DNA from 3 places in the Lysinibacillus sp. FSL K6-4013 genome. Region 3 is predicted to be linked to each of the others. Evidence: riboswitches for the same ligand, from Rfam matches in the RefSeq annotation. Region 3 holds a riboswitch; each other region holds the start of a gene.
The links. A riboswitch is a leader RNA that binds a small molecule or an ion and turns the genes downstream of it on or off. The one in region 3 is predicted to bind cobalamin.
Positions count from the first base shown of each region.

Region 1: linked by a shared signal. The riboswitch ahead of MHB39_RS02905 (ABC transporter substrate-binding protein) and the one ahead of MHB39_RS21105 (hypothetical protein) in region 3 are both predicted to bind cobalamin.
Region 2: linked by a shared signal. The riboswitch ahead of MHB39_RS11795 (glutaredoxin) and the one ahead of MHB39_RS21105 (hypothetical protein) in region 3 are both predicted to bind cobalamin.

Region 1 is NZ_CP152031.1:589,132-597,329, forward strand. Features, by position in the region: gene MHB39_RS02900 (acyl-CoA dehydrogenase family protein) at 1-1,521, shown strand, start outside; cobalamin riboswitch at 1,579-1,761, shown strand; gene MHB39_RS02905 (ABC transporter substrate-binding protein) at 1,893-2,861, shown strand; gene MHB39_RS02910 (iron ABC transporter permease) at 2,858-3,859, shown strand; gene MHB39_RS02915 (adenosylcobinamide amidohydrolase) at 3,856-5,316, shown strand; gene MHB39_RS02920 (cob(I)yrinic acid a,c-diamide adenosyltransferase) at 5,329-5,892, shown strand; gene MHB39_RS02925 (heterodisulfide reductase-related iron-sulfur binding cluster) at 6,267-8,198, shown strand, end outside.
Region 2 is NZ_CP152031.1:2,384,928-2,393,125, reverse strand. Features, by position in the region: gene MHB39_RS11830 (hypothetical protein) at 66-578, opposite strand; gene MHB39_RS11825 (PaaI family thioesterase) at 970-1,461, shown strand; gene MHB39_RS11820 (stalk domain-containing protein) at 1,532-2,380, opposite strand; gene dut (dUTP diphosphatase) at 2,527-2,964, opposite strand; gene nrdF (class 1b ribonucleoside-diphosphate reductase subunit beta) at 2,977-3,945, opposite strand; gene nrdE (class 1b ribonucleoside-diphosphate reductase subunit alpha) at 3,933-6,026, opposite strand; gene nrdI (class Ib ribonucleoside-diphosphate reductase assembly flavoprotein NrdI) at 6,023-6,382, opposite strand; gene MHB39_RS11795 (glutaredoxin) at 6,379-6,603, opposite strand; cobalamin riboswitch at 6,721-6,899, opposite strand; gene MHB39_RS11790 (hypothetical protein) at 7,200-7,859, opposite strand; gene MHB39_RS11785 (hypothetical protein) at 7,853-8,047, opposite strand.
Region 3 is NZ_CP152031.1:4,261,908-4,270,105, reverse strand. Features, by position in the region: gene MHB39_RS21125 (C40 family peptidase) at 165-1,298, shown strand; gene ytvI (sporulation integral membrane protein YtvI) at 1,455-2,513, opposite strand; gene MHB39_RS21115 (hypothetical protein) at 2,604-3,158, shown strand; gene MHB39_RS21110 (glutathione peroxidase) at 3,240-3,785, shown strand; cobalamin riboswitch at 3,910-4,108, shown strand; gene MHB39_RS21105 (hypothetical protein) at 4,267-4,824, shown strand; gene MHB39_RS21100 (cobalamin-binding protein) at 4,808-5,758, shown strand; gene MHB39_RS21095 (tyrosine-protein phosphatase) at 5,901-6,668, shown strand; gene MHB39_RS21090 (MATE family efflux transporter) at 6,805-8,172, shown strand; gene MHB39_RS21085 (putative RNA methyltransferase) at 8,175-8,198, shown strand, end outside.

The sequences.
Region 1 (8,198 bases), 1.1 Mb from region 3:
GGTGATATTGATACGAGGGCAAAGTATACAGATCGACAGGGAGAGCCTCGCCTTCAAAGATATGATGCCTACGGTGAAGAGATATCAGAGGTTTGGGTTAATGATGGCTATAAAAAGACGATTGAAGAGACATATAATACAGGGATTGTCGGCTATGTACACAAGGATATTCCGCAGCTAGGTCACAAGGGTAATTATGTTTATAGCTTTGCGCAAGGTTATATGCTATCACATGCAGAGCCCGGTTTTTACTGTCCCGTAACATTGACGATGGCTACTGCCTATCTATTAGACCATTATGCGGATGAAGAGGTAAAGCAGCGTTTTTTACCACATGTTTGTGCAACAGGAGACACAGATTTATATGAAGGTGCGACATTTTTAACAGAACGTCAAGGAGGCTCTGACGTTGGTGCAAATGTGGTGGAGGCTAGAAAGGATGGCACTGCGTATCGCCTATATGGTGAAAAATACTTTGCATCCAATGCAGGCATGTGTGGTGTAGCGATGGTATTGGCGCGACTAGAAGATGCGCCAGCAGGTTCCAAAGGCTTAACGTTGTTTGCAGTTCCATGGCGCAAAGAAGATGGAACAGCGAATCATCTACGTATTCGCCGACTGAAAGATAAGCTAGGGGTTCGGGCTGTTCCCTCTGGTGAGGTAGAATTTGAAGGTGCACTTGCCTATGTTGTAGGAGAGCAAAATAAAGGGATTTATTACATGCTAGAAGCACTAAATCTATCAAGAATTTGTAATGCAGTCGCTTCAATTGGTATTATGCGTCGCGGCTTCTTAGAGGCAAAACATTATGTAACCAATCGACATGCATTTGGCAAGCCCTTAACACAATACCCTATGATTCAGGATACTTTAGGTAAATTTGCAGCTAAGTTGCACGTGGAGGTAGCGACAGTTTTTGATCTTATTCAGTTATACGATAAAGTGACGAGTGGACAGGGAACACAGCAAGACCTTATTATGAATCGTTTATATATTGCCATTATGAAAAAGGAAACGGCAGAGCAAGCCGTTCATTATGCTAGTGAGGCAATTGAATTACACGGAGGTAATGGCTATATCGAAGACTTTGTAACGCCACGCTTATTAAGAGACGCGCAAGTGTTGACGGTGTGGGAGGGGACGGCTAATATTTTGGCCTTAGAACTCATTCGTTTGGTAGTTAAGTTCCATGCCCATGAATTGTTTGTACATGAGATGAAGGAACGATTAGACAAATTAGCTGACAGCTCATTGGTACAAATCGTTAAAGAAAAATTGGAGGATATGTCTGCGAAACTACAACTCTTTAGCGCTTTAGACGAAGCGACGAAAACTTTTGAAGCAAAAGATATGGCGAAAAAGATGGCTCATCTTTATGAAAGTGTTGTAGCGGTTGAATGGGCACATAAATTTGGTGGGAAATATGAAAAACTTGCGGACGTTTATTTAGAGCAGACATGGTCATTAAGAGAAATGGGTGCTCAAATGAAAACAGTCCAATACTTTTCTGAAATTGTATAATAGCTTGGAAGTCGTCTTGAATGGAGGCGACTTCTTTCATTTTCATGTATAATGAAATCAACTGAATATTATAAAGGTTCTTTACTTAAGTAAAGTGAAAAGGGAAATCGGTGTAATTCCGATGCGGTCCCGCCACTGTAAGTGTGAGTTTTTTCAAATGATGCCACTGAATATTTCGGGAAGGCTTGAAAATCGCAAGCAGCACTAGCCAGGAGACCTGCCTTTATAACGACATACAACCTACGAGGATAGGGTGGTGGATTTTGTATCAGTTTTTTTGGTGCGATTTTGACCCCTCATCTTTCAAAGATGAGGGGTATTATTTTGATTAGAATAAGAAATATCGCACGGATCAACCAAGGAGGATTCACATGAAGAAATTTTGGAAAATAGGATTATCAGCATTTTTAGCAGTCGGCTTGCTAGCTGCTTGTGGACAGGAAGCAAAGGATAACAAGCCAGCTAATGAGCAGCAAACACAGCAAGAAAAGGCACAGGTGGAGGAAGCAACATTCCCAATGACAATAACAGATGCCCTTGGTAAGGACATTACACTCGAAGCACCTCCTGAGAAAATTGTTTCACTTATTCCAAGTAACACTGAAATTCTTTTTGGGCTCGGTTTAAATGATGAAATAGTTGGTGTTACTGACAACGACGATTATCCACCAGAGGCAGCTGAGAAAGATAAGGTTGGCGGCATGGAATACGATATTGAAAAAATTATTGCCTTAAAACCAGATATCGTTTTTTCTCACGAATCTAGCATGTCTCTGTCAGAAGAGGCTATTGCACAGCTTGAATCGGCAGGTTTAAAAGTATTTGTAGTGAAAAATGCACAAGACTTTAATGAAACATATACGACAATTGAGCAGCTTGGACGTGCTACAGGAAAATTACCAGAGGCAGAAAAAATTGTTGCTAATATGAAGGCTAAAGTAGAAGGAATTTTGACTAAAGTCAAGGACGTTGAACCAAAAAAAGTGTTAGTTGAAGCATCGGATGAGCCAGATATTTATACAGCTGGTAATGGCACATTTATGAATGCAATGCTTGAAATGCTCAATGCAGAGAATGTAGCTGTAGATGGCGATAATTGGTATAAAATTGATGCAGAGCAAATTATCGCGAAAAACCCAGATGTCATCGTGGTGACATATCATTATGTACCAGATATTTTGACGAAGATACCAAAACGTGCGGGCTTTGATACGATTAATGCCGTAAAAAATAATGCGATTGTGCAGGTAGATGAAAGCACAACAAGTCGTCAAGGACCACGTTTAGCAGAAGGTCTAGAAGAATTAGCAAAAGCGATCTATCCTGAGGTATTTAAGTGAAAAAAATAGCACTAGCCTATACACTAACATGTACGCTTCTTCTTATTAGCATCTGGTGTGGCGTAGCGATAGGCTCAGTTCATATTCCACTAGAAGTATTGTGGAATAAGGCGGTTGATGAAACAGCCGCCAATATCTTTTGGAAAATTCGTTTGCCTCGCGTGTTATTAGCGGGACTAGTAGGCGCATCTCTAGCTATTGCTGGAGCAGCATTCCAAGGTTTATTAAAAAATCCATTAGCAGATCCATATACACTAGGGGTTTCATCAGGGGCTTCTGTTGGTGCTGTTTTAACGATCTTTTTTAGTATTTCTATACCTGTTGTCGGTTTGTATGCGCTGCCAACCTTCAGTATGATTGGTGCTATCATCACGATGGTAGTTGTTATGAGCTTTGCTAGACTCGTAGACCGCTCATTGAAAATGGAAACGTTGATATTAACAGGTGTTATTTTTAGTTCATTTTTAGGTTCCCTTATTTCATTAATGATTGCCTTATCTGGTGAAGAATTACGTCAGGTAATAGGCTGGCTACTTGGTTCTGTTTCGATGCGTGGTTGGCCATATGTCCAAATGATCATTCCATTTGTGATTGTAGGTTCAATTATGCTATGGACGCAAAGACGAGAACTAAATGTTTTGTTGTATGGTGAAGAGCGAGCAAAACATTTAGGTGTTAATGTAAAGCGCAGTAAATATTTGATATTAGCAGGTGGCTCCATGTTAACTGGAGCGGCTGTAGCGGTTTCTGGCACAATTGGCTTTGTAGGATTAGTGGTGCCGCATATGACAAGGATGATTTGGGGTTCTGATCATCGCCACTTATTGCCATTATCTTTTTTTAATGGTGCAACATTACTTATTATTTGCGACTTAGTAGCACGAACAATCATTGTGCCAAGAGAGCTACCAATTGGTGTAATTACGGCATTTATTGGAGCACCTGTTTTCTCCTATATTTTTTATAAGCAGCGAAGAAGCAAGGGGGTACGGGCATGATTGTTGTTGAACATCTATCAGGTGGCTATGAAGATATACCAATCGTCAAGGACATTAGTTTTACCGTTGAAAAAGGGAAAATTCTTGGCATTCTAGGGCCGAATGGTAGCGGGAAATCTACATTATTAAAAGTAATGAGTGGTATTTTACCTGCTACTGCTGGAACCATTTCGATTGATGGACAAAATATTCTTTCTTATAATGCTCGTGCTTTGGCGAAAAAAATGGCTGTATTACCACAGCTTCATGCAAATGCTTTCTCGAACAGTGTGAGAGAGGCAGTTTCACTAGGGCGCTATCCGCATCAAACAGGTTTTTTCTCAAGTTGGTCTACACAAGATGAGCAGGCTGTTCAACATGCTATGCTTCAAACAGGTGTAAAGCGATATGAGCATACACCGATGGAATTTTTATCTGGCGGTGAACAACAAAGGGTATTTGTAGCACAGGCCTTAGCTCAAGCTGCAGAAATCCTATTACTGGATGAACCAACTAATCATTTAGATATTGCACACCAACGTCAAATTTTAGATATGGTTCGGAAGGAAGCTTTGGAATGTGGTTTAACGGTTGTTATGGTACTACATGATATGAATCTAGCGTCGCTTTATTGTGATGAATTGTTACTTATGGAGAGTGGGCAAGTGAGAGCAATGGGGGTACCCCATGAAGTATTAATTGCCTCTCAAATTGAAGATGTTTACCAAGCACGGGTGACTACGTATGCACATCCTGAAATACCAAAACCACAAATTACCATGATGCCCGCAGCTATTAACTACCAGCAGCGAGCTGTCATTACAAAAGAGCACTTTACGATAACCGAGCAATATATCAAACTTCAAGCAGAGCTTCCTTTGAAGACCGTATCCTCTGCAGTTCATAACCCAGGTATTGGCTGGCATAATTGCTTATTAAATCGCTCAGTTCCTGGTGATTATGTTATCAGCGATGTAAAAAGCGAAGTTAGTGATTTTTTAAAAAGGGAAAATTTTTCACCTACAAATACTGTTGTTATGCTAACAGCAGTACCAACAGCTCTAGTGGCCATTAATGAATTTTCAGCTCCTTTTGGCAGTTTAATCGTAGCTGTAACAGCTGGCGTAGGCAATGCAGTTGATGTATCTCGGGTGCATGAAAGACAAGATGAGCCATATATTGGTACTATTAATACATGGGTTATCATTAATGGTTGTTTATCGGAAGAGGCATTTTTTCAGGCATTAATGACAGCAACTGAGGCAAAAACAAAGGCGTTGCAATCAGAAAATATTCGTGATGAGCGCAGTGGAACCATTGCAACAGGTACTGCTACAGATAGTCTGTTAATTGCTGCAACTCAAAAAGGGGAAGAAATGCTGTATGGTGGCCCAATTACGGAAGTTGGTAAAATGATTGCAAAGGGTGTCTATGAAACAACAGTTCAGGCGATTAGGAATTATAAAAACCAGTTTTAGGAGATGAGAGAAATGAAGCTTTACACGAAAACAGGCGATACGGGGAAAACAAGTCTTATTGGAGGACGTGTTGATAAAGATAGTTTACGTGTGGAAACATATGGAGCAATTGATGAATTAAACTCCTTTATTGGGAAAGCAGTAAGTGAATTAGATCAAGCGCTTTTCAAAGATATTTTAACAGACCTAGAAACAATTCAGCATGAGCTGTTCGATGCTGGTGGAGACCTTGCTAATGTGATGAAAGAACGCCATTATAAATTAACAGAGCAACCGATTGAAGTACTAGAAGCTCGTATAGATGCTTTATCAGACGAAGCGCCACCTTTACAACGTTTTATTTTACCAGGAGGCGCACCAGCAGCGGCAACTTTACACATTGCCCGCACGGTTGCACGTCGAGCAGAGCGTGAAATGGTGACGCTTATGAAAGAAGTTGAAGATGTGCCAAAGGTTGTACAAAAATATTTAAATCGATTATCAGATTATTTATTTGCAGCTGCACGTGTTGTAAATGCGCGCTTAAACGTAGCGGATGTTGAATATATTCGCAGCGGAAATGTTTTTAAAAAATAAAAGTTTGATTTAGTAAATGTTTTTGTAGTCATATTAAAAGGTCAGATAATAAAGCCTCCTTTCCCCTATGAGGGATAGAGGCTTGTTTGCTTTTTTAGCAAATGTTCAGGCGTGTACTGAATCTATGATATTCAGTAAGTATAAATTGATAAGGAAAGTAAAAAAATGCTACCTTGGAAAAATTCAGGGTGGCTTTTTTTCTTGTAAAATGTAAGAATATAAAATTATCAGAAATATTTCCGTTTTATGTTGACTGAATGCTCACTCATTTATTAGAATAGGAATATAATGATAAAGTGAAGTACATTTCTGTATGAACTAGCAAATTCGTCACAAAGAGAGAAAATTACGACAAACTAAAGGGGGGACCAACCATGAGTCCATTATTAATTGCTAACATTGTCTTAACAGTCGTGGTTGTGCTTTATGCAGTAGGATTGTTCTTCTACCTGTTGAAAACACGCTATAAGTATGTGCAATTGGGGAAAAAGGTTGAGTTTGATGAAAGTGTTAAAGAACGACTTCGTTATATTATGGTCAATGTATTTGGTCAAAATAAGCTATTAAAGGATCCAAAGAGTGGTTTAATCCACGTTATGTTTTTCTATGGATTTTTGATGGTACAGTTAGGGGCCATTGATTTAATTTGGAAAGGACTAGCACCAGAATCACATCTGCCACTAGGCATTTTTTATGGTGTCTTTACATTCTTCCAAGAGCTTGTAGTTTTAATGATTTTAATCGCGGTAGTATGGGCATTTTACCGCCGCTATGTTGAAAAGCTGGTGCGGCTAAAACGAGGATGGAAAAATGGTCTTGTATTAATTTTCATTGGGGGATTAATGGTATCTACATTATTCGCTAATGGTATGGGATTAATTTGGCATGGTGAGGGATTAACTTATACGGAACCAGTTGCTTCAAGTATTGCTGCTATTTTTGGCTTCCTACCTACATCAGTTGCCGCTGGCGTGTTTTATGTAATGTGGTGGGCACACCTTTTAATTCTATTAACGTTCCTTGTGTACGTACCGCAGTCTAAACATTTCCACTTAATTGTCAGTCCACTTAATGTTTACATGAATCGTTTAGATCGTACGGGCACATTAACACCAATTGATTTTGAGGCTTTAGAAGAAGCAGGAGAAAATGCTGAAAGCGAAGAGGATATGCCTTCTATTGGGGTAGGACGCATACAGGACTTCACGCAAAAGCAAATGCTCGATCTATACTCTTGTGTAGAATGTGGACGTTGTACAAACATGTGTCCAGCAACAGGAACAGGAAAAATGCTGTCTCCTATGGATTTAATCGTGAAATTGCGTGATCATTTAACATTTACGGGCGCTGTTGTAACAAAACAAAAACCATGGGTGCCTTATCAATTCTTTGCCAATACAAAGGGTAATCAACTTGCAATGGCAGCTGGTGCTGAAGGTGCTGTAATTGAGGATATTTACAGTCCATCTTTAATTGGCGATGTCATTACAGAAGAGGAAATTTGGGCTTGTACGACATGTCGTAACTGTGAAGATCAATGCCCAGTAATGAATGAGCATGTTGATAAAATCATTGATCTACGTCGTTATCTAACAATGACTGAAGGAAAAGTAAATCCTGATGCTCAACGTGCAATGACGAATATCGAACGACAAGGTAATCCTTGGGGCTTAAACCGTAAGGAAAAAGAAAATTGGCGTGATCTAGATCCAACAATCCAAATCCCAACTGTAAAAGAGCTAAAAAAATCTGGTGAGGAAATGGAATATTTATTCTGGGTTGGTTCGATGGGAGCTTTCGATAACCGCTCTCAAAAAATTGCTTTAGCTTTCTGTCGCCTATTAAACGAAGCTGGTGTGAAGTTTGCAATCTTAGGTAATAAAGAGAAAAACTCTGGGGATACACCTCGCCGTTTAGGGAATGAATTCTTATTCCAAGAGCTGGCTACAGCGAATATTGATGAGTTTGAGAAAAATGACGTGAAGAAAATTGTAACAATCGATCCTCATGCTTACAATATCTTTAAAAATGAATATCAAGACTTTGGCTGGAAAGGCGAAGTGTATCATCATACTGAGTTATTAAATCAGCTAATTGAGGAAAATCGTCTAGCGCTAAACTATGAGGTTCATGAAACGATTGTTTTCCATGATTCCTGTTATTTAGGTCGCTACAATGATGTGTACGATGCCCCACGTGAAATTCTTCGAGGTATCCCTGGCGTGAAGCTTGTTGAAATGGAACGTAATCGCGAAACAGCGATGTGCTGTGGTGCTGGTGGTGGCTTAATGTGGATGGAAGAGCAT
Region 2 (8,198 bases), 1.9 Mb from region 3:
CTATTTTTTAGGGTATGTTTCATATTTATCTGGCTCCATGTTGCTGGAAATGTTCTATCACTTTTTCAACGGATATAGAGCCCCTCCGTATTAGCTATCTTTTCAAATAGCTCAAGATTACGCTGGCTATAGATTAAAAAGGCTAATCCATTCCCACTAAATACCATATTCTCCTCAGGTAAAATGATATGTAGATGGAGATGGTCCGAAACAGCTAATTTTATTAGTGAAATTAATATTGTGTACTCATCAATGTTTAATAAAATGCCTTCTGTAAGATCTTTAGGGATAATTTTATTCCACTCATTCTCGTAGACTTTATAATACAATTGATCCTTATATAAAGGATCTGGTATGTAATAAAATGCATAAAATTCAGATGATTTTAACCACATCAATTCAAAAAATCTCTCGAATTTTTCTAGGCTTTTCTGATAAGAATGATAATCCTGCGTTTTTTCTTGGAAATCGACCATCTCCAATTTATCGAAGAATACTTCTACTTGACTATATTTTTTATTACTTTTTATCTGATAAGGGTAAATATCGAGTATTTTAGCACTTTCATAATCATACAATTGCTCTAGTAATTCTTCTAATTTTTTACTGTCTTTATTAGTTGCTTCCTTGCAAATACAATCGATTATATTTTCTAATGATATACCTTTTGACTCCTTTATTCCTTCTTCAGCACGGTAAAAGAAAAACGTAACGACCTTAGTATACCATCTTTCCTTTGTTGCACCATGCCAGCGTTTTACAAGCTATGCAGCTTTTCCTTCTTCCTGATACCAGCCCTCCCCATCTGTCATTAATAAAACTTGTCCAACTTTATGGTCGTGCTTTTTTACATAGTTTAAATAGATGGAATATTTAGATTTTTATTGATGGAATGGAAATGATTAATTATACTTAAATGATTAACGTTCGATTAGAAACAAATAATACTAGAGTATTGGGGAGAGAAGAATGGAAGAATTAAAAGTAGAAAAAGCAATTCAAGATATTTATCCAGATGATAACGCTTGGTGTTATGGGTGTGGCCGTTTGAATGATGATGGTCATCATCTTCGCACGGGGTGGCATGGTGAAAAGACGATCACAATCTATACACCTGAATCAAAATATATGGGTATTCCAGGATTTATCTATGGTGGTTTAATTGCTTCATTAATTGATTGCCATGGAACAGGGTCGGCAGCGCTTGCCTTGCATCGTAAAAATGGACATGAAATTGGTGATGGAGTGGAGCCACCTCGATTTGTAACGGCTAACCTTAATGTAGATTTCCTCAAGCCAACACCCCAAGATGTTCCCTTAAAGGCAATTGGCACTGTTGAAGAAATTCATCCGAAGAAATGGAAAGTAGAAACTGAAGTTTACGCGCAGGATACGCTTTGTGCTCGTGGAACAGTAGTCCTTGTAGTCATGCCTAGTACTTTTCTAAATAAAAATGATTAGCATTTTTAATAAGAAGAGCACATCTTATTCATAGATGTGCTCTTCTATTGCGTTTTTAATGGATTCATAATCAAGGAACTGTATTACTAATAACTGTCACAAAGCCATTTCTCGTGGCAGTTTCCATTAACGAATAAATAGAGTCACTGGCAGTTTTGTTAAACTCATACCATTGGTCAACAGTGGCGTCATAAATCAACACGTCTGGCTGTCCAGTCAAAGGTTTATCTGAAGATTGCACCAACGAATAGAGATCATAACGTGCTATGCTACTACCTTCCTTGTTCAAGAAATCATATTGGCCCATTTTATAATAGCCCCCAATTACGGTGCTATGCACAGACCATGTGTAGTCGTTAGGCTGTTTTATCTTCTTGCCCATATTTTTAGTAAATATACGGTGCATTTCTTCCATATAGGCATTGCCATTGATTTGCTCGACTACTCCCCCCATTGTCATGTGGTATTCATGAAGTAATGCTTTCACTTCCACACCCTTAATCATCAATGGCTCTGTATCGATTGAGATCGTTAAATGATCGTAATGAACTTTACAGCCAAAGATTTCTGCTAGAAAACGTAATGGTACAATGGTGCGTCCATTCTTTAAGTATGGCTTTGCATCCAATAATACCGTTTTTCCATTTACTGTGGCTTTACTACTGTTTAACTTTAAACTGACTTTCATCTCACTTTGGGTCAGTATCACTTGCCCATCCGACCAATGCACCTTAGCCCCTAAATTTTCACTAATCACGCGTAAAGGTACCATTGTTCGATTGTTTTTTATTTCGGGCTTCACATCCGTTTGTACTGTCATACCGTCCACTTTTAGTTGACTACTAGCTGCTGCAGCAGTTGTGATCGATGTAAGAATGACAATCAACATAAGGAAAATACCTGAACATATTTTTTTCATGATTATTAGCTCCTTTACTTCGCTATCATTACTTCATTCCATATGAACCCTATTATTTCCTTCTGCTATTAGCAACGGTAACAAAAAAATCCTGCATTTTAAGCAGGATTTTTAAGTAAACTTTATGAGGTTTATATATAGGTACGCTATTTCGTACCACTTGCACCAAATCCAGATTCTCCACGGACCGTTTGAGATAATTCATCTACTTCCACTAATTGAATAGAAGGAACAAATTGAATAACCATTTGAGCAATGCGCATTGATTTTTCTACAATAAATGGTTCTTGACCATGGTTGATTAAAATAACACCGATTTCTCCTCTATAGCCTTCATCTATAGTGCCTGGGCTATTCAGTACAGTTACACTATGCTTTAATGCTAATCCACTTCTTGGTCGAATTTGGGCTTCCGTTCCCTTAGGTAATTCAATCTGTATACCTGTCTTAATGAGTTTGGCTACGCCTGCTGGGATTTCTACTGCTTCTATGGAATAGAGATCCATGCCTGCATCACCAGGGTTGGCTTGTATCGGTAGCATGGCTTCAGCGTGAACTTTTTTAATTTTTACTTCTAGATTCATTGTTCTTCATCCTTAACGATTAAAATTGAATGTGTCATCTGTGATCGGCGCAACTTTTGCCTTGGCATAGGTAGCACCCTTTTGTGAAAAGAAATCATATGTGGAGCCTTCATTACGAATCCCATTCATCACAATTGGATTGACTTCCTCTTCTGGGAACATGGCTTCAAAGCCGACATTCATTAAAGCTTTATTTGCATTATAACGTACATATGCGCGCACTTCAGGTGATAATCCTGTTTCCGCATAAATATCATCTGTATACTTCATTTCATTTTGATATAAATCTAATAATAGCTCATAGCCCCATAAATGTAGCTCTTCTTGCTTTTCCTTTGAAAATTGCTTGAATAGATTTTGAGCAAAAAATCCAACTGCTACCCCATGGATAGATTCATCGCGCAAGATGAGTGAAATAATTTCTGCACTATTTCGTAGGAAGCCTTGTCCTCCTAAGTAGAGTGGATAGAAAAAGCCAGAATAAAACAGGAAAGATTCAAGCATAACGGATGAGAACATCGCTTTCCATAAGCTCTCTGGATTGCCTTCTTCAATACTATTATAAATGTCTGCTATTTTATTGGCCTTATACTGTAGAAATTCATTTTTCTTGACCCACTCAAATAGCTCGTCGATTTCTTCGTTTGTACAAAGCGTTGTGAAAATATAAGAATAGGACTTGGCATGTATCGCCTCGAATGCATCAAAAACGGTTAGGACAGCCTTTTCCTGTAAATCGTCTGTATAAGCGGCAACACGATTCATTCCGATATTTGTTTGTACAGTATCCAGTAAGGTTAATCCTGCAAATACTTTTTTATATGTGTCCTGATGCTCAAAGCTTTTCCATTGTTTAATATCTTTACTGACCGCAATTTCTTCTGGAAACCAAATTTGCTTCCATTGCTGGTCCCAAAATATTTGGGCAAGCTCACTTGTTGCCTTATTCCAATTGACTGCCTCATAAATTATATTTGACATGCTACACACTCCTCTAAGCTTTGTAATCGTTGACGAACATAGTAAACAGACTTAATGCCCTTGATCCACGCATAAATGTATACTTTAGCCAATTGTTCGGTTGTCCAATTGTCCGTTACATAAAGCGTCATGGAAATACCTTGGTCAACGTGCTTTTGAGAAGCTGCATATAAATCAATTAAATCATAAGGATTCACATCATACGCCTCCACATATAAATGACTATTGTCATTTGTTAAATGAGGCATTGGATAAATGGTTCTACTATCGGCGTAATCACGAACCTCTACGCGCTCTGTACATGGTGCGATTGAAGCCGTACAGCTACGAATATATGAAATACTACCAGTTGGGGCAATAGCCAAACGATAGGAATGGAATAGACCGTATTGCATTACATCCTGCTTTAACGTTTCCCACATCTTGTTCGTAATGATTGGTATATTGCCAAGCGCCTTCAATACAACAGGTGATAGTTCTTCGTCAATTTTATTGATATATTGGTCAAAATAGCTACCTGATGCATAATCACTGTCCTCAAATCGGTAGAAGGTTGCAGCTTTTTCTTTCGCCATTTCCATCGAAGATTTCAAAGAATAATAGTTCATCGCTTCCATAAAGTGATCCATGAAATCAATCGAATCTTTTGAGCCGTACAGGATGCCCTCCGTCACGAGATGCCCATGGAGGTTCATACAGCCAAGCCCTACAGAATGCATTAATTGGTTGGCTTTTGCAACAGACGGTACATTTTTAATATGTGTCATTTGCGATACATTTGTTAATAGGTGCATCGCTGTATCGACTAATGCGCCGAAATCCTTCACTTTACTTGCTGCATGGATATCGATGGAACCTAAGTTACACGATACATCTAATCCATAGTCGTTTGGTTGATCCTGGTCCGTAATGATACTTGTCTCTTGCACCTGCAAGATTTCTGTACATAAATTGGACATTTTGACACGTCCAATATTTTTTAAAGGATGTACCTTATTGACATTATCATCAAAGATTTCAAACGGATAGCCTGATTCAAATTGTGCTTTTTTCACCTCTGTGTAAAGCTTACGTGCATTTAAACGTTTAATTTTACGAATTTTAGGGTTATCAAGTAGCTCGTAGTACATGTCTGAAATGGAAATCTCAGACATACGTTTGCCATATTCTTTAAAAATATCGTATGGGCTAAACAAAACAATATCCTTATCACGTTTCATCAGTTCGAAGAAAATACTAGGTATAATAATTCCTGTTGAAAGTGTAGCAAGACGAATTTTATCATCAGCATTTGGTTTTTTTGATGAAATGAAATTTTCTATGTCTGCATGGAAAATATTTAGATAGACAACACCAGAGCCATTTCGTTGCCCTAGCTGATTCGAATAACTGAAAGAATTTTCTAACAGTTTTGCTACTGGGATGACACCACTTGCACGATTTAATATCTCTTTAATTGGATCACCTAAAGGGCGTAAATCTGTTAAGTTGACCCCAACCCCACCACCAAGACGTGATAGCTCTAAACAATAGCCAATATTTTCGGCAATACTATTCATGGAGTCATCCATTGATAATTTAAAGCAGCTAACTAATTCACCACGTGCTTTCTTGCCACTATTTAAAGCAGTTGGTGTTGCAGGCTGATAAGCTTCCATCATCGCTTCGACAGAGCGTTCTGCTAGAGCTGTGTTTCCTTGAGCCAAATACAAAGCGATAATGACTATACGATCCTCATACTTTTCTAAGATCTCTTCCCCATCACGACTTTTCATAGCATAGCTATCATAAAATTTACTTGCGCTCATAAAGGATGGAAAGCGGAAATTATAATCATAGGCTTTTTTGTACAACTTCTTAATAAATTCCATCTCGTACATGTCGATAAATGCTTTCTCATAGTAGCCCTCATCAACTAAATAGCGGATTTTTTCCTCAATATCTATAAAATAACGCAAACGTACGTTAACATACTCTAAAAAGTAGCGGCGCGTAGCTTCGCGGTCCTTTTCTAACTCAAGTAATCCAGTTGTACTATAACGATTCAGTACGTCGTTATTAAGCTTTAAATAGGTTTTCATCCCATTACCCTCGTTTCATAAAACGTTTGTATTGCTTCGTAATCTGTTTGATTACCTTGTAAATCTAATTTCCTTACTAGGGGTACATGATACGTAGCAGCGATTTTCTCACCAGCAGCGCCAAATACATGATGACCGAAGTTACTATTACCACTGGCAACTACTCCTTTACAAAAATCCCTGTTTTTTTCTAAAAAACGTTGTACCTTTGCTGGAATGTCACCTAAACCATCTGTGTAGGTAATTAAAAGATAGGGCTTGTTCAATCGCAATTCCTCGGAGAGCTCGATACATTCTGCCTTTAATTTGGATACAACATTGCGCACATTGCCAGTACGACTAGCGAATACGATCATAGGGCAATCAACTCAATTTGAGAAACAATTTCCTGAACATCTCCTATAAAAGTTCCATTCATCTCTAAAACAGGCACACTTAAAAACCCTGCATTAATAATCGTTTGCTTTGCTTGTTCATCGTGATCAATGTTAACAATTTCAGCTTCAAGTCCTGCACGTTGTAGTTCAGATTTTACCCATAGGCATTTTGGACAAATTGTTTTCGTATAAAGTTTCATAGAAATCCCTCTTTTCATAAAATAAAAAAGCCTATCTCCTCTAGAGAGATAGGCTAAATGGAAACGTTAACATACCAAAAATACTGACGTTCCCATCTCTTAATCCCCGAAGAAATGATTAATTTGTTTTAGAAAGGCAGGTCTCCTGGCTTTGCTTCATTCTCTGATTCCCTTCCCATGCGAATGCACAGTGGTTGCAATCATCGTCAGCTTCACAGTTGCGGGGACAGCGTCGGAATTGTACCGAACTTCCCTTTTAAACTACATGTAGTAGTACCTTTGTAAAACGAACACAATATATAGTTGTTGTTCAATAGTTTTAAGTTTACCATCCTTCAAATGAAAAGTAAATCTAGATTCTAAACTTCTTTATTTTTGGATTATTCAGTATTTTTTATTATGTAGTTCGAAATAGATTATCACTAATTACTTATACCTAAACAAAATATATATTTTAAACGATGTACGAGATTTTCTATTAAAATCTATCTACAGTAAATCTATTCATTTATAGAATGCCTAAAATAATCTTGAATAGCTATGGAAACAGTCTATATTCTGAAGAAAAATAGACTGTTTGACACTAGGAACATCTATTAGTGCTTTTCAATAAACAGGGCCAATTCCTTATAAAATTCCGGCGTTGCAGCAGAATTTGTATGAAATTGAGGATTATATTTGGATAAAAGCTTATATAATTTAGTTGCAGTTAATAGATTCTGTTCTCTATCGTAAGCCCTAAAACGATCATAGACCTCTTTCACTTTCCCATTTACTGAATGTGAAAAGTAATATTGCACTTCTTTATCCTCTAAGTAGTCTAGTTGCCAATTGTAACATATTAAATTTGTGAGGAAAAACATTTCTAATGCTGGCATTTCTCCACCTTTCATTAGCAATGTCATGCCATAATCAAAGGCATTTTCTAACCATTTCACTCCATGACGGTCCCTGTAAAAACGAATTAATTTTTGTAGACCATGCCCTTGTTCTTTCACAAGATACGAGTGAATATTCGTATTTCCAGCATTTCTTTCCCATTCATCAAGAGAAAATTTATATTTTCTTATCAGTTTCATCCAAAGCTTTTGAAGTTTCTCTTCAGAAATAGCGTGTGTTTGTTTATTCCACTTTAACAGCATCTCTAAATATTCTAATACAAAGCATCTCTGGATCTCAAAATGATCCAAATTGCTAAATAGAGTATCTTGATCAATATCAATGCTATCCTCTAAAATTTTTTCATCTATCAGCATTCTATTGCCCCGACTAACTCACGTTTTATATTTAAATAGGCATAATTAATATTTTTGTAATCATCAGGATTTTCTTGTATTAATATTTTGATATAAACTTGTAGGGAAATCATGTGCTCACTAGAAAGGTTGTTCATTATTTGCTGCTTTAACTGATTTTCATAAAATAAAATTGAATGAGATGTCATCTTGTTCACTCCTATTCGTTCATAAAAAAAACATCTTTCCCCTTAGGTAAGATGCTAGCTATGACTTAAATACTACATAGTTCTTCAACCAATATAAAATAAGTCGTCTATACTGAATAGAGACCCTTTTCTTGGTTGTCGCACTATGAGT
Region 3 (8,198 bases):
TAATGTATTAAATAGACATGAAATAGTATAAAAGTTATGTAGAAAATGCTAAACTTTAAAAGGCTAAAATAAATATAAGAACATTTAATTAAAATAGAAATCGTTCAAGTGATTACATAGAATATCGAGAGCGAAATTGATAGACGAAGGGAAATGAAGGTAACGTGGCTAAGCGTAACAAATGGCGTAAGTCGATGGTGCTAGCATTAGCACTAGCTGGCGGCTTATTATTTAATACAATTCAACCAACAGAAGTACATGCCGAAGAAACTTCTCAACAAATGATTGAGAAAAAGGCTGAAATAGATGCACAAATTAAAAAATTACAAGAAGAACTAACGAAACTACAACAAGAGATCGACGAAAAAGTAAAGGTATTTAAACAAGTACAAGCTGATATTAAAGAAGTGGATGCTAGTATTGCTGAAACACAAAAACGCATCGAGCAACGTTCAAAAATTTTAAGTGAACGTATGGCTGCATATCAAGCGCAAGACAACACTGTAGGTGTTTATTTAAACGTAGTTCTTGAGGCAAAAAGCTTTGCAGATTTAATGGATCGTGTCGTAGCGGTAAAAACATTAATGGATGCAGACCAAGAATTAGTGGATCAACAGGAAGCAGATAAAGCAAGCTTAGAGCAACAAAAAGCTACATTAGATGAAAAGCAAAAGGAACTTCAAAAACAATTCCAAGAGCTTCAGCAAAAAGAAAGCGAAATGGAAGTGAAGAAAGCTGAGAACGAAGCGAAATCACTTGCACTAAAAGCTGAAATTGCAACGAAACAAGAAGAAGAACGTTTAGAGGCAGAGCGTAAAGCAGCTGAAGAAGAGGCAGCTCGTTTACGTGCACTTCAAGCAGCTACACCAGTTATACAAGCAACTCAAAATAATGGTGGAGGCGAACCACAAAAAATTATTGTTGGGTCAGGAGCTGGTACTGTTTCTTCAGGAGATGCCATTTCAACGGCTAAACAATTCCTAGGACGTCCTTATGTTTGGGGTGGTAGCAACCCATCAACAGGTTTTGACTGTTCAGGTCTTGTACAATGGTCATATAAGCAAGCGGGTGTTTCTTTACCTCGTACAGCATCACAGCAATATCTAGCAACACAACGCATTTCAGCAGGTGAAGCACGTGTTGGGGATTTAGTATTCTTCAGCTATGGTTCAGGGGTAGCACACGTAGGTATTTATTTAGGTAACAACACAATGATCGATGCTCAAAACAATGGTGTCGTAATTGAATCACTTGATTGGTGGAATCAATACTTAGTAGGCTTCGGACGTATTCAATAGGCCTCACTATTATATAGACGGTTGACATAAGAAAAAGGTCATCTTTGTAGAGAAAAATATACAAAGATGACCTTTTTATTTTGCTTTTCTTTCAAAAGAAACAAGACTGCTACTTCTATCCTGGAAGAGAGATTTTTCTAGTAAGCTAGATTAATATCAAATTTTAAAATTTACTTTGATGACACCTGTCTCTTTCAAGGCAATAAAGAAAATAATAACGAATGGGCCGACAAGTAAACCGATAATACCAAATAACTGTAGACCTATGAACATGGAAATTAATGTTGGCAAAGTAGATAAACCGATATGGTCTCCCATTAATTTAGGCTCGACTACTCGACGAATAATAAGTAAAATAGCAGCTAAGATGAATAATTTTACAGCTATAGAGGTGTTTCCCATTAACAGGTGGTAGAGTCCCCAGGGCGCTAGAATAATGATAGAGCCTAGGAATGGTACAATATCTATTAACCAGATAATAATCGTCATTGTTACTGCGTATTTCGGTTGGATTAACAGCAGTCCAATGAGTGTGACGCCTCCAATAATAAAGCTTACAAATAAGTGAGCCTTCATATAGCCAAATGTAGCATCTTTTAGGCGATTTAAAATAATTTTTATTTTCTTTGCTGTATTGGGCTTTAAATATTTATAAGTGATTTGCTTTAACTTAGGCAAATCAAGCATAAATAGAAATAGCGCAATCATATAAACGAGAAGACTGATAAATAGGCTGGGTATCTCTGAAAAGAAGGCAGAAACTTTGCTATAATTAAAGAAGCTTAAAAAGGATTCTTCAACTTTCTTTATGAAATCCATTGTGGTTTTTTGAAGCGAAGCACTTACTTCAGGTGGAAAGTCTTCTGTGTATTTAGAAATATTTTCTTGCATATGAAGCCACATATCTGATAGCTTAGAAATATAATAGGGAGCTTGCTTAGATAGTAAAATTATTTGTGTCATTATTTGTGTAATAGAAAGATAACAAATAATAGATATAACAATAACACTCACTATGTAAATAAAAGCAACTGCTATTTTCCGTGACATTTTCCATTTCCGTTTAAAGAACATGACAATCGGTTCTAAGAAAAATGCACTAATCCCAGCAAGTATTAAAGGCATGGATACGGGGATAACAAAATAGGCAGCTATAAGTAGTGATAAAATCACAATCAACCGAAAAATCAATTTCCTAGCATGAAATTTATTCATAAACTCACCTTCTTTGCGAAAAAAATTAAGTTAAGTGTACCATAAATCAAGTTTTATTACGTTCTGAAACAATAAAGGTAGGGATAAATTATGGAAAAAGAGATTTTGCAACTTTTTAGTAATCTAACAGAGCATGATCGCGATATTCAATATGAATCTTACGAGGAATTAATGAAAATTATGCAGGAACCTGTAGATTGGACATATGCAGTTTGGGAACAGCTAATAAAAGCACTTACATACAATAATGGTTATTCTCGTGCACGTGCTGCACAAATTTTATGTGCTTTAGCTGCAAAAAGTGATCCAGAAGAAAGGGTCTTGGAGGATTTTTTAAAGATTTGGGCTGTGACTTACGATGATCAATATGCTACAGCGAGGCATGCATTACAAGCAATTTGGAAAATTGGACAAGCGGGTCAGGTACAAAGAGATTTGGTTGTGTCGTATCTAGCTAAAAGATTTCAAACATGTATAGATGAAAAACAGCCATCTCTTATTCGCCAGGATATTATTATGTCATTTAAAAAGCTATATGATCAAACGAATGACTCGAAATTATTAGACATTGCCCATCGTTTAATTAATGAGGAACAAGATGCTAAATATAAAAAGAAGTATAAGTCAGCCATCCGTTCAAAGTAGCGAGATGGTGTTTTTTTGTGCAAATTCTTTGATGAACTGTAGAATAGTCAACTATAATGAATGAAAAAAAGAGGTTATGGCATGAGCATTTATAATTATCTAGTACGAAAGCCTAATGGTGAAATTTTATCGATGGAAACATATCGTGGAAAAACAATGTTAATTGTTAACACGGCAAACCAATGCCGATTTACATATCAATTTGAAGACTTACAGAAAATGTATGATAAATATGGAAAAGAGAATTTTGTAGTTCTTGGATTCCCTTGTGATCAATTTGGTCATCAAAATCCTGAAAATGGAGAGGAAACTAAGCATCTATGCAAGGTAAACTATGGAGTCACATTCCCGATTTTTGAGCTTGTACAGGTAAATGGAGAGGCAACACATCCACTCTTTAATTATTTAAAGCATGAAGTGGATTACCGAGAGTTTGGGAAGGCAAGTATGCAGGAGAAAATGCTGGCAGAAGCAATAGTTCAACTTGCTCCAAGCTTTTTAGATGGTCGTAATATTCGCTGGAACTTTACAAAATTTCTAGTAGATGCTAATGGTAAAACCGTTGCTCGCTTTGAACCAACAGATTCACAGCTTGATATTGAACAAGCAATTGAAACACTATTGTAGTAAACTTATTAAACAGTTTTAATTTTTCTCTTAAAGTAGCAATATTGCTGTAATTTTAAAGTTATCCATTCTAAGTATAGCTATTTTTTCTGAAGCATATATGATAAACTGCTTTACAAATGAAATATTCTTGCAGAATAAAGGTGCTAGTTAGCATAATCGGGAATTCGGTGAAAAACCGGAGCTGTTTCCGCAACTGTAAGTACAGCCAATATAAAGATTTACCACTGTCTCAAAGAAGATGGGAAGGTCCTTTATAACTCATTTGTTTCATGTGATGAACTGTACAAGCCAGGAGACCGACCTTTATTTGAACGTATAAAAACTTCTCGGAAGCTAGGAGGATATACGGCAAATACATAGGCTATGTCCAGTTTGATGGTACTTATTATGTTATTTTTGTCGTTCCTTTGCAAAAGGAGCGATTTTTTTATGCCTTTCAAGTAAGAATTTTTCATTATAGAAAGTAGGGGGGAAGCAAGTGAAAAAAGATGCCCGTTATTCTTGTTATCCATTTATGCGTGAGAAAGCTTCAACGGTAGATTTTGAAATTCGAACAGATAGCCTTACAACACATTTAGGAGTTGCATTAGCTGCAGTAAAAAAAGAGGATGTTCAAGTTGTTGCTGAGGATTTATTGCTTATTTTACCTATGGCTTATCATGTAAATGGCTCAGTTCGTGGGAAATTAGCAGTAACTGAAGAGGATTTATCTTGGTTAAGTGAGCGGTATGATTTTTACGTTCGCCATGTGAAGGAAGAGATTCAAAGTTTTGTTTTACCACAAGGAACAGAGGCCGCTGCTGCTCTACATCTTTGCCGCAGTGAAGCGAAAAAATCATATCGTATCTTACACAAAGTATCAGAAGAACGAGAGGTTCCTGCTATTCTTTTCGATTACCTTGGCTTATTAGCTAATGTATGTTTTGTTATGGCTGTGTTTATGAATCAGCAAGCTGGAATAGCGGAAATACCGTTTATTAGTAAATCCTACCCAATGAAAAAGAAAAAGGAGAATAACAATGAAAAAAGTATTTAATTTCCAATGGCTATCAGTGCTCTTACTTGCACTGGTATTAGCAGGCTGTGGCACTGCTGAAGATACAAAAAATAAAGATGCTTCGCAAGATACACAACAAGCAGAGAAAACAAGCTATAAAGTGACAGATGACCGTGGAGTGGAAATAGAGTTTAATGAAGTACCAAAAACAGTTGTATCTTTACAACCAAGTAATACTGAAATTTTGTTTGCTTTAGGTGTTGGCAATAAAATTGTAGGAGCAACTGAGTACGATACTTACCCAGAGGAAGCACAAAAAATTGAACGTGTCTCTGATACTACGAACTTTAATAGTGAAAGAATTATAGCGTTAAAGCCAGATGTTGTCATTGCTTATACAATCGGTGATAAGGATGCACTAAAGCCGCTTGAGGACGCAGGAATTAAAGTGTTTGTTATTCAATCTGCGACTACTTTCGACGATGTTTATGGAGATATCGAACAAATTGCTGCTGTGATGGATGTTCCTGATAAAGGAAATAAATTAAACGAAGAGATTAAAGCGAAAATTGCTGAAGTCCAAACGAAGGTGAAGGACGTAAAAACGCCAAAAAATGTTTATTTAGAGGTTAGCCCTAAGCCAGACATTTATACAGCAGGCTCTAGTACTTTCCAACAAGAAATATTGGATGCAGCTAATGTTAATAATGTTTTTTCTGACCTGAATAGCTGGGCAAAAGTGAATGAGGAAGATGTTATTGCGAAAAATCCAGATGTTATTTTAACGACAGTAAACTATACAGAAGATCCTATAGGGGAAATTCTTGGACGAGATGGTTGGAATACAGTGACAGCTATTCAAAACAAAGCGGTGTTGTCTCTTGATACAGATATCTCTAATCGACCTGGTCCACGTATTGGTGAAGCTGTAGAATTAGTAGCGAAAGCTGTATATCCAGAGTTATTTAAATAAAATATTATTCCATGCTAGCTGTTAGCCTTTCAGCTAGTATTTTTTGTGTTTTAATTATTACCTAGCGTGAAAATTGGAATTAATGTAGTTTGTTCTTTAGAATAAAAGTAAGTATGCTCGATAATTTTAGGAGGTGTAGTGATTGGAACAATTAGAGACAAAGGTGATTCCATTTGAGGCAGTCTATAATTTCCGAGACATGGGTGGATATAAGACAAGGGATGGCCGTAGGGTAAAGAACGGTTTATTTTACCGCTCAGCGGCCCTTGGGAAAATGACACTGGCGGATAAAGAACTATTTGAAACGCTAGGGATTAAAACTATTTTTGATTATCGCGATAACAATGAGGCATATCATAATCCTAACCCAGTGTTCTCGAATGCTCAATATATTCAAATCCCAGCGAAGGGTAAGCATGCTTTTGAAATGCCGACCAATGCTGGTGGTAGAGATTTCTATAAAGAGGTAAGCCCTGATATGTTCCGGGATTTTTATGCACAAATGCCTTTTAACAATCCTTCATTTAAAGAGTTAATGCAAACGATTCAAAATCCTGATAATCTAGGTCTTGTTCACCATTGCGCAGTTGGTAAGGACCGAACTGGTATTGGGGGAGCCCTTATTTTACTAGCTTTAGATGTACCTGAGGAGACTATCATGGAGGACTATTTAGATACCAATATGTATTTACGTCCAATGGTAGAAAGAATGGCTCAGGCTATTCAGCATCAGTATAATGAGCAAGAACTACAGCAATTTTATGCTTTAATGTCCGCCCGTGAAGACTATTTACAAGCAGCACTGGATGCTATGGATGGTCGCTATGGTTCAAAGGCTGGGTTTTTAGAGCAGGAATTTGGCCTAACAATTGAAAAACGAGAGCAATTGCAATCCTATTGCTTAATTTAAAAATGTGCCCCTTCACTCCTATGTGAGAGGGGTTTTTTTATGTGGAAGCGCTGTCTTCCTATAAATCTCTTTACAGTCAAAATATTTGTGATAAGATACAATAGATTTTTAAGAAAATATAGGAGAAGTGAAAGTATTGGCAGACACAATTAAAGAGACAAATAAGTTAAGTCTATTCCATTTAACATGGCCGATCTTCTTAGAAGTTTTTCTATTTATGTTGATGGGACTAGCCGATACTTTTATGCTCAGTGCTTTATCAGATAATGCTGTATCAGGAGTAGGTGCAGCCAATCAATATATCCATATTGCCATCTTAATACTGGAAGTAGTGGGCAATGGTGCATCTATTGTTGTTTCCCAGTATTTAGGTTCCAGACGCTTTTTTGAGGCGGCGAAAATCTCGGCGTTAGCGGTCACGATGAATTTGGTCGTTGGGCTTTTAATGAGTATTTTATTTTTCTTCTTTGCGAGACATTTAATGACAATGATGAACCTGCAGGGAGAAGTACTCCACTATGCACAAAGTTACTTAGTCATCATTGGGAGTTTTATTTTCCTGCAGGCTATTATTAATGCACTTGCTGCAATTATTCGTGTACATGGTTGGACAAAACAAACTATGTACGTTTCACTTGGCATGAACGTCTTACATGTTGTGCTAAACTACGGTCTTATTTTTGGGAATTTAGGTTTACCAGAGCTTGGTGTGAAAGGAGCGGCTATTTCCTCAGTCATTAGTCGCGGACTAGCCGTACTAGTATTTTTCTGGTTGCTATATCAGGTAATGGAAGTACGCGTAAAGTTACAATATTATTTTGAGTATTCAAAGGAATATGTAAGAAAAATACTAAACATTGGTTTACCATCTGCGTTTGAGCAGGTGCTTTATCAATTTTGTCAAATCATCTTTTTATATTATGCGACTTACTTAGGAGCAGAAACGCTAGCAGCACGACAGTATGCTATGAATATTTCGATGTTTACGTATTTATTTGCGATAGCCATTGGTACAGGAACAGCCATTATTATTGGTCGTCATGTGGGTGCAGGCGAGCAAGATGAGGCGTATCATCAGCTATGGAAAAGTGTTCGAGCAGCATTTGTTTTTACGATAATTATGGTCGCAGTCGTTACGATTTTCCGTAAGCCCCTCATGCAGGTTTTTACTGATAATCCAGAGGTCATTAAAATTGGAGCGTCCGTGTTAGCTCTAAGTATATTACTAGAGACTGGTCGCACGATGAATATCGTTGTCATTAACTCTTTACGCGCTTCTGGGGATGCTAGATTCCCAGTGAAAATTGGTTTCCTATCGATGGTTTGCATGAGTCTGCCGCTTGGCTATTTATTTGTATTTGTGTTGGATTGGGGCTTGGTCGGAGTATGGCTAGCCATTTCAGCAGATGAATGGGTGCGGGCGATTATTGTATACTTTAGATGGAAAAGTCGTAAATGGGAGCGTTATGCTCTTGTATCACCGAACGACAAGAAGGAGGCATAGAAATGGGCGCATTATCGAAACGTGCT